DNA from 2 places in the Streptomyces subrutilus genome. Region 2 is predicted to be linked to the other one. Evidence: riboswitches for the same ligand, from Rfam matches in the RefSeq annotation. Region 2 holds a riboswitch; the other holds the start of a gene.
What was found. Region 2 has a riboswitch for S-adenosylmethionine ahead of thrC (threonine synthase). Riboswitches for the same ligand answer to the same signal wherever they lie in the genome.
Positions count from the first base shown of each region.

Region 1 (4,406 bases), 1.2 Mb from region 2:
TTCGCGGGCCCCGGCAAGACGAACAACAACGTCGTCGGCATGCCGCTGCTGCCCGTCTACATGGCGAAGGCCGGAGGCTTCTTCTTCCTGGTCTTCGGCGTGATCGCGGCCATCGCGGGCCTCGCGTCGATCAACCCGATCTGGGCGCTCGGCCCGTACCGCCCGGACCACGTGTCCACCGGTGCGCAGCCCGACTGGTACATGGGCTTCTCCGAGGGCCTGATCCGCGCCATGCCCGGCTGGGAGATCAACCTGTGGGGCCACACGCTGGTCCTGGGCGTCTTCGTCCCGCTGGTGATCTTCCCGCTGGTCCTGGCGGCGATCGCGGTCTACCCGTTCATCGAGTCCTGGGTCACCAAGGACAACCGCGAGCACCACATCCTGGACCGTCCGCGCAACGTCCCGACCCGTACGGCCTTCGGCGTCGCCTGGATCACCTGGTACGTGATCCTGCTGATCGCCGGTGGAAACGACATGTTCGCGCAGTACTTCCACCTGTCGATCAACTCGATCACCTGGTTCGCCCGGATCGGCTTCTTCGTCGGCCCGGTCATCGCCTTCGTGATCACGAAGCGCTTCTGCCTCGGCCTGCAGCGCCGGGACCGCGACAAGGTGCTGCACGGTCGCGAGACCGGCATCATCAAGCGCCTCCCGCACGGTGAGTTCGTCGAGATCCACGAGCCGCTCTCGCAGGGCCAGCTGCACAAGCTGACCTCGCACCAGCAGTACAAGCCGGCCGAGATCGGCCCCACGGTCGACGAGAACGGTGTCGAGCGCAAGGTGGGCGCCCTGGAGAAGCTGCGCGTCAAGCTCAGCAAGGGGTACTACGCCGAGGACAGCCAGATTCCGAAGCCCACGGTGGAGGAGTACAAGGAGATCCAGAGCGGCCACGGCCACCACTGACCTCCCGCGGTACCGCATGACCGTTTGAGGGGCTGATTCCGGTCAGTCCTGGTGTCGCCACGGCGAGAGCCCCGTCCAGTGTCCGGACGGGGCTCTTTGCCGTAACCGGGGCTGGATAGGCTTGCCCCCTTCCCCAATCGACGTGGGCGGCGGATACGGGAGCGGCCCACTAGCGCAGGAGCGGACCATGGACGTGGTGACCCCGGCAGGCGGCGACAGCGCGGCGGCCCGTGGCTGGCCGGGCGTGCTCGACGCACTGCTGACCGGCCAGGACCTGCGCGCCGACGACACGGCCTGGGCGATGGACCGCATCATGCGCGGCGAGGCCACGGACGCCCAGATCGCCGGCTTCGCGGTCGCCCTGCGGGCCAAGGGCGAGACCGTCGCCGAGATCAACGGCCTGGTGCGGACCATGTACGAACACGCCAACCTGATCGAGGTGCCCGGCCGGACCGTGGACATCGTCGGCACCGGCGGCGACGGGGCCAAAACGGTGAACATCTCCACGATGTCGGCCGTCGTGGTGGCCGGGACGGGCGCCAAGGTCGTCAAGCACGGCAACCGGGCCGCGTCCTCCGCGAGCGGCGCCTCGGACGTCCTGGAGAAGCTCGGCGTCAACCTGGACCTCACGCCGGCGCGGGTCGCCGAGGTCGCGGAGGAGGCCGGGATCACCTTCTGCTTCGCGGTCAGGTTCCATCCCGCGCTGCGGCACGTCGCGGCCGCCCGCAAGGAGCTGGGCATCCGCACCACCTTCAACTTCCTCGGCCCGCTCACCAACCCGGCGAAGGTGCGGGCCCAGGCCACCGGCGTGGCCGACGCCCGGATGGCCCCCATCGTCGCCGGGGTGCTCGCCGAGCGCGGCTCCTCCGCGCTGGTCTTCCGCGGCGACGACGGCCTCGACGAGCTGACCACGACCGCGACCTCGCGCGTCTGGTGGGTCCGGGACGGGAAGGTCGCCGAGCAGGCCTTCGACCCGCGCGACGTGGGGATCGGGCTGGTCGACGTGGCGGAACTGCGCGGCGCGGACGCCTCGTACAACGCGGACGTCGCCCGCCGCCTGCTGGCCGGCGAGCGCGGCCCGGTGCGCGACGCCGTCCTGCTGAACTCGGCCGCCGCCCTGGTGGCCCTGGACCCGGGCACGGGCACGCTGGAGGAGCAGCTCGCGGCCGGCATCGCCCGTGCGGCCCAGGCCGTCGACTCCGGCGCCGCCCTGGCGGCCCTGGAGCGGTGGGTGGCGGCCAGCAACGCCTGAACCGCGCCGGCCCCTTGCGCGCCACGACCCCGGTCCACCATGCGGACCGGGGTCTTGCGCGCGGCGGATCATGTGGCAGGATGCTTCCCAGGTCACGAGTGACAGCGTTTAGGCCCCGGCTTGCTGTCCGGCAACCCTCCTTCCGTGGCGGGGTGCCCCGGGTGATGACCAGGCCGTAGGCAGCGAGGTCTACGGCAAGCGCGGATCCCTCGACACCAGGGGTCCTGGTCTCTCGAGGAGCGTTTTTCGTGAGCAAGCGAATGCGATAGGGCGACTCCGCCCCTTCTTCCACCCTCGGAACAGGGTCACTTCCGTGTACCCCCGCGGCGCCCGTGCGCCTTCCGAGGACCCTCCCGTACCCCGGTCGGCCGCAGCGCCGCATCCCGTACGGGCGCACCGAAGCCATTCACCCCTGCCTGCCGGGAGACTCCGCCATGTCCGCATCCCTGAACGCCGCCACCGCCTCCGCCACCGCTCCGGCCGAGACCTCCGCCGTGCCCGCTCCCGTCGCCCCCGCCGCGGACCCCGCCTGTGCCGAGCCGCTGGCCGTCCTCGGCCGGGACGTCACCGTCCCGCTCGTCACCGGCGGCGAGGTCACCTACGCGGCCCTCGACTACGCGGCCAGCGCGCCCGCCCTCCAGCGGGTCTGGGACGACGTGGCCGCCTACGCCCCCTACTACGGCAGCGTGCACCGCGGCGCCGGCTACCTCTCGCAGCTCTCCACCGACCTGTTCGAGCAGAGCCGGGTCACGGTCGCCGAGTTCCTCGACTGCCGCCCCGCCGACCAGGTCGTCTTCACCCGGTCCACCACCGACTCGCTCAACCTGCTCGCCGCCGTCCTGCCGGCCGGCTGCCAGGTCTTCGTCTTCGAGACCGAGCACCACGCCTCCCTGCTGCCCTGGGTGGACGCCGAGGTCACCTACCTCAACGCCCCGCGCACCCCGGCCGAGGCCGTCGCCACGCTGGAGCGGGCGCTGGCCGACCGCCAGCCCCACGGCCCGGCCCTGGTCTGCGTCACCGGCGCCTCCAACGTCACCGGCGAGCTGTGGCCGGTCAAGGAGCTCGCCGCCGCCGCGCACGCCCACGGTGCGCGGATCGTGCTGGACGCCGCCCAGCTGGCCCCGCACCACCCCGTCTCGGTGCAGGAGCTCGACGTGGACTGGGTGGCCTTCTCCGGCCACAAGCTCTACGCCCCCTTCGGCTCGGGCGTCCTGGCCGGGCGGGCCGACTGGCTCCAGGAGGCCGAGCCGTACCTGGCGGGCGGGGGCGCCTCCCGCAAGGTGGCCCGGCGCGAGGACGGCGGCGTGGACGTGGAGTGGCACACCACCGCCGCCCGCCACGAGGCCGGCTCCCCGAACGTGATCGGCGTCTACTCCATCGCCTCCGCCTGCAAGGCCCTGACGGAGGCCGGGTTCGAGAGCCTGGTCGCCCGTGAGCACCACCTCATCGCCAAGGTCCGCGCGGGCCTGGCCGAGGTCCCGGCGGTCCGCGTGCTGTCCCTCTTCGGGGACGACGCGCCGCGCGTCGGCGTCATCTCGTTCGTGGTGGACGGCTGGAACAGCTCGCACTTCGCCGCCGCCCTCTCCGCCGAGTACGGGATCGGCGTCCGCGACGGGCTGTTCTGCGCCCACCCGCTGGTGCGCACCCTGCTCGGCAGCGAGCCGCAGGAGCCGGGTGAGTGCGGGGCGCCGGAGGCGGCGCCGGGCGAGCGCTCGCTGAACGCCATCCGGGTGAGCTTCGGCGCGGGCACCCCCGACGAGCACGTGGAGCGGTTCGTCCGCGCGGTGAAGGAGCTCGTCGCGGACGGCGCGCAGTGGCAGTACCGCACGGAGGCGGGCCGCTGCGTCCCGGCCGTCTGACGGTCCGGCCGTCTGACCGGTCCGGCCCGCCGGCGGGCCGGACCAGGCGCCGGCGGTGGGGTCAGGCGTCCAGGCCGATGGCGAAGGCCGCTTCCAGGTCGTGCTGGGAGTACGTGCGGAACGCGACGTGCGTGTCCGTGGCCTCGACGCCGGGGATCTTGCTGATGCGGCCCGGGATGATGTCCGCCAGGTTCTCGTGCCGGGCCACGCGGACCAGCGCGATGAGGTCGTACGTGCCGGTGACCGAGTAGACCTCGCTGACGCTGTCCAGCGCGGCGATGGACTCGGCGATCTCGGGGATGCGGTCCACGCTGGTCTTGATGAGCACGATCGCGGTGATCACGGCTGGCTGTCTCCCTCGGTGGCCGTCGCTGGTCGCCTCACTCTAGTCG
Region 1 is NZ_CP023701.1:5,398,156-5,402,561, forward strand. Features, by position in the region: gene qcrB (cytochrome bc1 complex cytochrome b subunit) at 1-903, shown strand, start outside; gene trpD (anthranilate phosphoribosyltransferase) at 1,091-2,155, shown strand; SAM riboswitch class IV at 2,246-2,362, shown strand; gene CP968_RS23895 (aminotransferase class V-fold PLP-dependent enzyme) at 2,590-4,014, shown strand; gene CP968_RS23900 (Lrp/AsnC family transcriptional regulator) at 4,076-4,357, opposite strand; gene CP968_RS23905 (rhomboid family intramembrane serine protease) at 4,354-4,406, opposite strand, start outside.
Region 1: it holds a riboswitch for S-adenosylmethionine, as region 2 does, so the genes downstream of both, CP968_RS23895 (aminotransferase class V-fold PLP-dependent enzyme) here and thrC (threonine synthase) in region 2, are expected to answer to the same signal.

Region 2 (4,406 bases):
TTGCGTCGGAACGCGTCGACCGAGGCTGAATGTATCCGCGCCGGTGCTGTCTGCAACAGGTCAATCCGACGAGAATTCTGGACACCCGGATACATTGAAAAAGAGTGAAAATTTGGCATCTTCTCGGGCAACCCGGGCCCGGCATATCTCGCCAAAGCCCCATACCGCACCCGCACATTGACCCGATGTCGACCCTCGCGCGACCCGTTCATATGCGGCGGGCAAGTCCAGCGGAGGGGACTTCCCCAACCTTACCGCGCCCAATCAAGCAGAATTGCCCCCTCCGCTTTTGGGCGGAGAGGGCAATCGCGTGCGTGCGCTGCGACCGTGCGGCGATCAGCCGCCCGCGACGGCCGGGATGATCGAGACGCCGGCGCCGTCGGGCGTCGCCGCCTGCAGCCCGCCCTCGAAGCGCACGTCGTCGTCGTTGACGTAGACGTTCACGAACCGGCGCAGCCTGCCCTCGTCGTCCAGGACGCGCGCGGCGATGCCGGGGTGGCTGTCCTCCAGCGACGCGATGACCTCGGCCAGGGTCGCGCCCTCGGCGGGGACCTCCGCCCGGCCGCCGGTGTAGGTGCGCAGGATGGTGGGGATGCGGACGTTGACGCTCACGGCGCTACCGCCTTTCCGGGTGTCGGTCGGGGAGGGTCAGGCCAGGCCGGCGGCGCGGAAGGCGTCCAGGCTGGGGCGGATGGTGGCGGTCTGCCCGCTGTCCGCGGCCACCGCCTCCAGGGTCTTGAGGCCGTCGCCGGTGTTCAGGACGACCGTGGTGAGCGTCGGGTCGAGCTGCCCGTTCTCGATCAGCTTCTTCGTCACGCCGACGGTCACGCCGCCCGCGGTCTCGGCGAAGATGCCCTCGGTCTGCGCCAGGAGCTTGATGGCCTCGACGACCTGCTCGTCGTCGACGTCCTCGACGAAGCCGCCGGTGCGCCGCGCGATGTCCAGGACGTACGGGCCGTCCGCCGGGTTGCCGATGGCCAGCGACTTGGCGATGGTGTTCGGCTTCTGCGGGCGGACCACCTCGTGCCCGGCCTTGAAGGCGGTCGACACCGGGGAGCAGCCCTCGGCCTGCGCGCCGAAGATCTTGTACGGCCGGTCCTCGACCAGGCCGAGCCTGATCAGCTCCTGCAGACCCTTGTCGATCTTCGTCAGCTGCGAGCCGGACGCGATCGGGATCACGATCTGGTCGGGCAGCTGCCAGCCGAGCTGCTCGCAGATCTCGTACGCCAGGGTCTTGGAGCCCTCGCCGTAGTACGGGCGCAGGTTGACGTTGACGAAGCCCCAGCCCTCGCCCAGCGGGTCGCCGATGAGCTCGGAGCAGAAGCGGTTGACGTCGTCGTAGTTGCCCTCGATGCCGACGAGGTCGCCGCCGTAGATCCCGGCCATGACGACCTTGCCCTGCTCCAGGTCGTGCGGGATGAACACGCAGGAGCGGAAGCCGGCCCGGGCGGCCGCGGCGCCGACGGCCCCGGCCAGGTTGCCGGTGGAGGAGCAGGACAGGGTGGTGAAGCCGAAGGCGCGGGCCGCCTCGACGGCGATGGCCACGACGCGGTCCTTGAAGGAGTGCGTCGGGTTGCCGGAGTCGTCCTTGACGTAGAGCTTGCCGGTGACGCCGAGCTCCTTGGCCAGGTTGGCCGCGTCGACCAGCTTGGTGAAGCCGGGGTTCAGGCTCGGCTTGGAGGCCACGTCGGCGGGGACGGGCAGCAGCGGCGCGTAGCGCCAGATGTTGTTCGGGCCGGCCTCGATCGCGGCGCGCAGCGCCTCGGGGTCGCCGGTGGGGAGGTCGTAGGCCACTTCCAGCGGTCCGAAGCACTCGACGCACGCGAAGACGGGTCCGAGCTCGAAGCGGGTACCGCACTCGCGACAGGAAAGGCCGGTGGCAGGTCCGAGATCGACAGAGGTGGGATCAGTCTGTGCAGCCATGATGGCGAGGCCCTTTCTCCTCATCTTCCCCATGGCGCACTTCGCCATGAGACGGAATTGGCACCTTCCCTAGTCGGGGACCTCGCGGAATGTGCGTGAAACGCATCGCGAGAACCGACTGGAGGGTTGCCGGGGCTTCAACGGGCCGTGTCCCTCTGCCCCTCTGGATGAGCGGTATGGCACCGGCCGCGCGCTCCATGGCACGTCCGGGCGTTTGTGCGCGGGGCCCCCGGCATGCGGTGGGCCTTCGCGTTGTTCAAGACTGTAACCGAAGGCCCGGGGGGTTGAGACAGCCGTCCGAAGCGCGAGATGGATCACATAACCGTCCAAACCACGGACGAAGCAGGGAGTGCCGAGAGTGCTGGAAGAGGTGGAGCGCTGGCTGGGCGACCGCTCCTGGGCCGCCGCCGACCGACCGCTCGACCAGCTGCTCGAACGGAAACGGGCGGCCGGGACCACGGTCAGCGTGGTGCTGCCCGCCCTCGACGAGGAGGCGACGGTCGGGGAGATCGTCGGGGTGATCCGGCGGGAGCTGATCGAGGAGCCGCCGCTGCCGCTGGTCGACGAGCTGCTCGTCGTCGACTCGGGTTCGAGTGATCGTACGGCGGAGGTGGCGGCGAAGGCCGGGGCGCGGGTCGTGCACCGCGACGAGATCCTGCCGCGCGTCCCGGCGCTGCCCGGCAAGGGCGAGGTGCTGTGGCGCTCGCTGCTCGCCACCAGCGGGGACGTGGTCTGCTTCGTCGACGCCGACCTGCGGGACTTCTCCTCCGCCTTCGTCTCCGGCATCGTCGGCCCGCTGCTGACCGACCCGGACGTGCAGTTCGTCAAGGCCATGTACGACCGCCCGCTGGGTCCGGAGTTCGACGGCCCGGACGCGGGCCGCCCGGCCGGCCAGGGCGGCCGGGTGACCGAGCTGGTGGCCCGGCCCCTGCTCAACCTGCACTGGCCGCAGCTGGCCGGTTTCGTGCAGCCGCTCGGCGGCGAGTACGCCGTGCGCCGCTCGCTGCTGGAGCGGCTGCCCTTCCCCGTCGGGTACGGCGTGGAGCTGGGCCTGCTCGTGGACGCGCTGCACACGGTCGGGCTGGACGCGCTGGCCCAGGTGGACGTGGGTGTACGGCGCCACCGCCACCAGGACGGCCAGGCACTGGGCCGGATGGCGGCGGCGATCTACCGGACGGCCCAGGTGCGGCTCTCGCGCGGGCACCTGGTGCGGCCGGAGCTCACCCAGTTCGAGCGCGGTCCGGACGGGTTCGTGCCGCGCACGTACCCGGTGGACACCGAGGAGCGGCCGCCGATGGCCGGGGTCGAGGAGTACGCCGTGCGCCGGGTGGCGTGAGCCGTCCACACGTTTGAGCGAGTGCGGGCGGGGCTAGGTTGGCGACATGGCTTCTCAGGTACTCGTCGCCGCCAACCGCGGCCCCCTCTCGTACGTGCTCGCCGACGACGGCGGCCTCACCGCCCGGCGCGGCGGCGGCGGTCTCGTCTCCGGCCTCTCCTCGGCGCTCGCGGAGCAGCCGGACGCGGTCTGGATCTGTGCGGCGCTGTCGGAGGCGGACCGGGAGGCGGTGCGCCGGGGCGTCTCGGAGCCGGGCGTCCGGATGCTGGACATCGATCCCGACGTGTACGACGACGCGTACAACGGCATCGCGAACTCGGTGCTCTGGTTCACCCACCACCACCTGTACGACGTCCCGCGCGAGCCGGTCTTCGACGCGCGGTTCCGGCGCCGGTGGGACTCGTACGTCGCCTACAACCTGGCCTTCGCCCGGGCCCTGGCCGAGGAGGCCGCCGAGGGCGCCCGCGTCCTCGTGCAGGACTACCACCTGGCGCTGGTGCCCGGACAGCTGCGCGAGCTGCGGCCGGACCTGCGGATCGGGCACTTCACGCACACGCCGTGGGCGGCCCCCGAGTTCCTGGACATGCTCCCGGACGACGTCCGCGGGCAGCTCGTGTGGGGGATGCTCGGGGCGGACCGGCTGGGCTTCCACACCTCGGCCTGGGCGGACAGCTTCCTGGCCGGCGCACGCCGGGACGACGGGCACGGCGTCGCCGAGCCGTGCTCCGCGGCGGGCGCGGACGGCGGGCGGTACGTGCGCAAGAGCCCGGCCGGCCCGGTGCGGCACACCCGGACCGACGTGGCGGTGTACCCGCTGGGCGTGGACGCGGACGAGCTGCGCGCGCTGGCGCACCGGCCGGAGGTCGACGACAGGCTGGCCGGGCTGCGGGCGGAGATCGGCGACCGCAGGGCGATCGTGCGGGTGGACCGCACGGAGCTGTCGAAGAACATCCTGCGCGGGCTGCTGGCCTACCGGGAGCTGCTCACCACCCGGCCGCAGTGGCGGGGCCGGGTGGTGCACCTGGCGTCCGCGTACCCCTCGCGGCAGGACCTGAAGGTCTACCGGGAGTACACGGCGGCGGTGGCCGAGCTGGCCGCGGAGATCAACGCGGAGTTCGGCACGGAGGACTGGGAGCCGGTGCTGGTG
Region 2 is NZ_CP023701.1:4,225,050-4,229,455, reverse strand. Features, by position in the region: gene CP968_RS18630 (MoaD/ThiS family protein) at 337-612, opposite strand; gene thrC (threonine synthase) at 649-1,947, opposite strand; SAM riboswitch class I at 1,941-2,097, opposite strand; gene CP968_RS18620 (glucosyl-3-phosphoglycerate synthase) at 2,282-3,259, shown strand; gene CP968_RS18615 (alpha,alpha-trehalose-phosphate synthase (UDP-forming)) at 3,306-4,406, shown strand, end outside.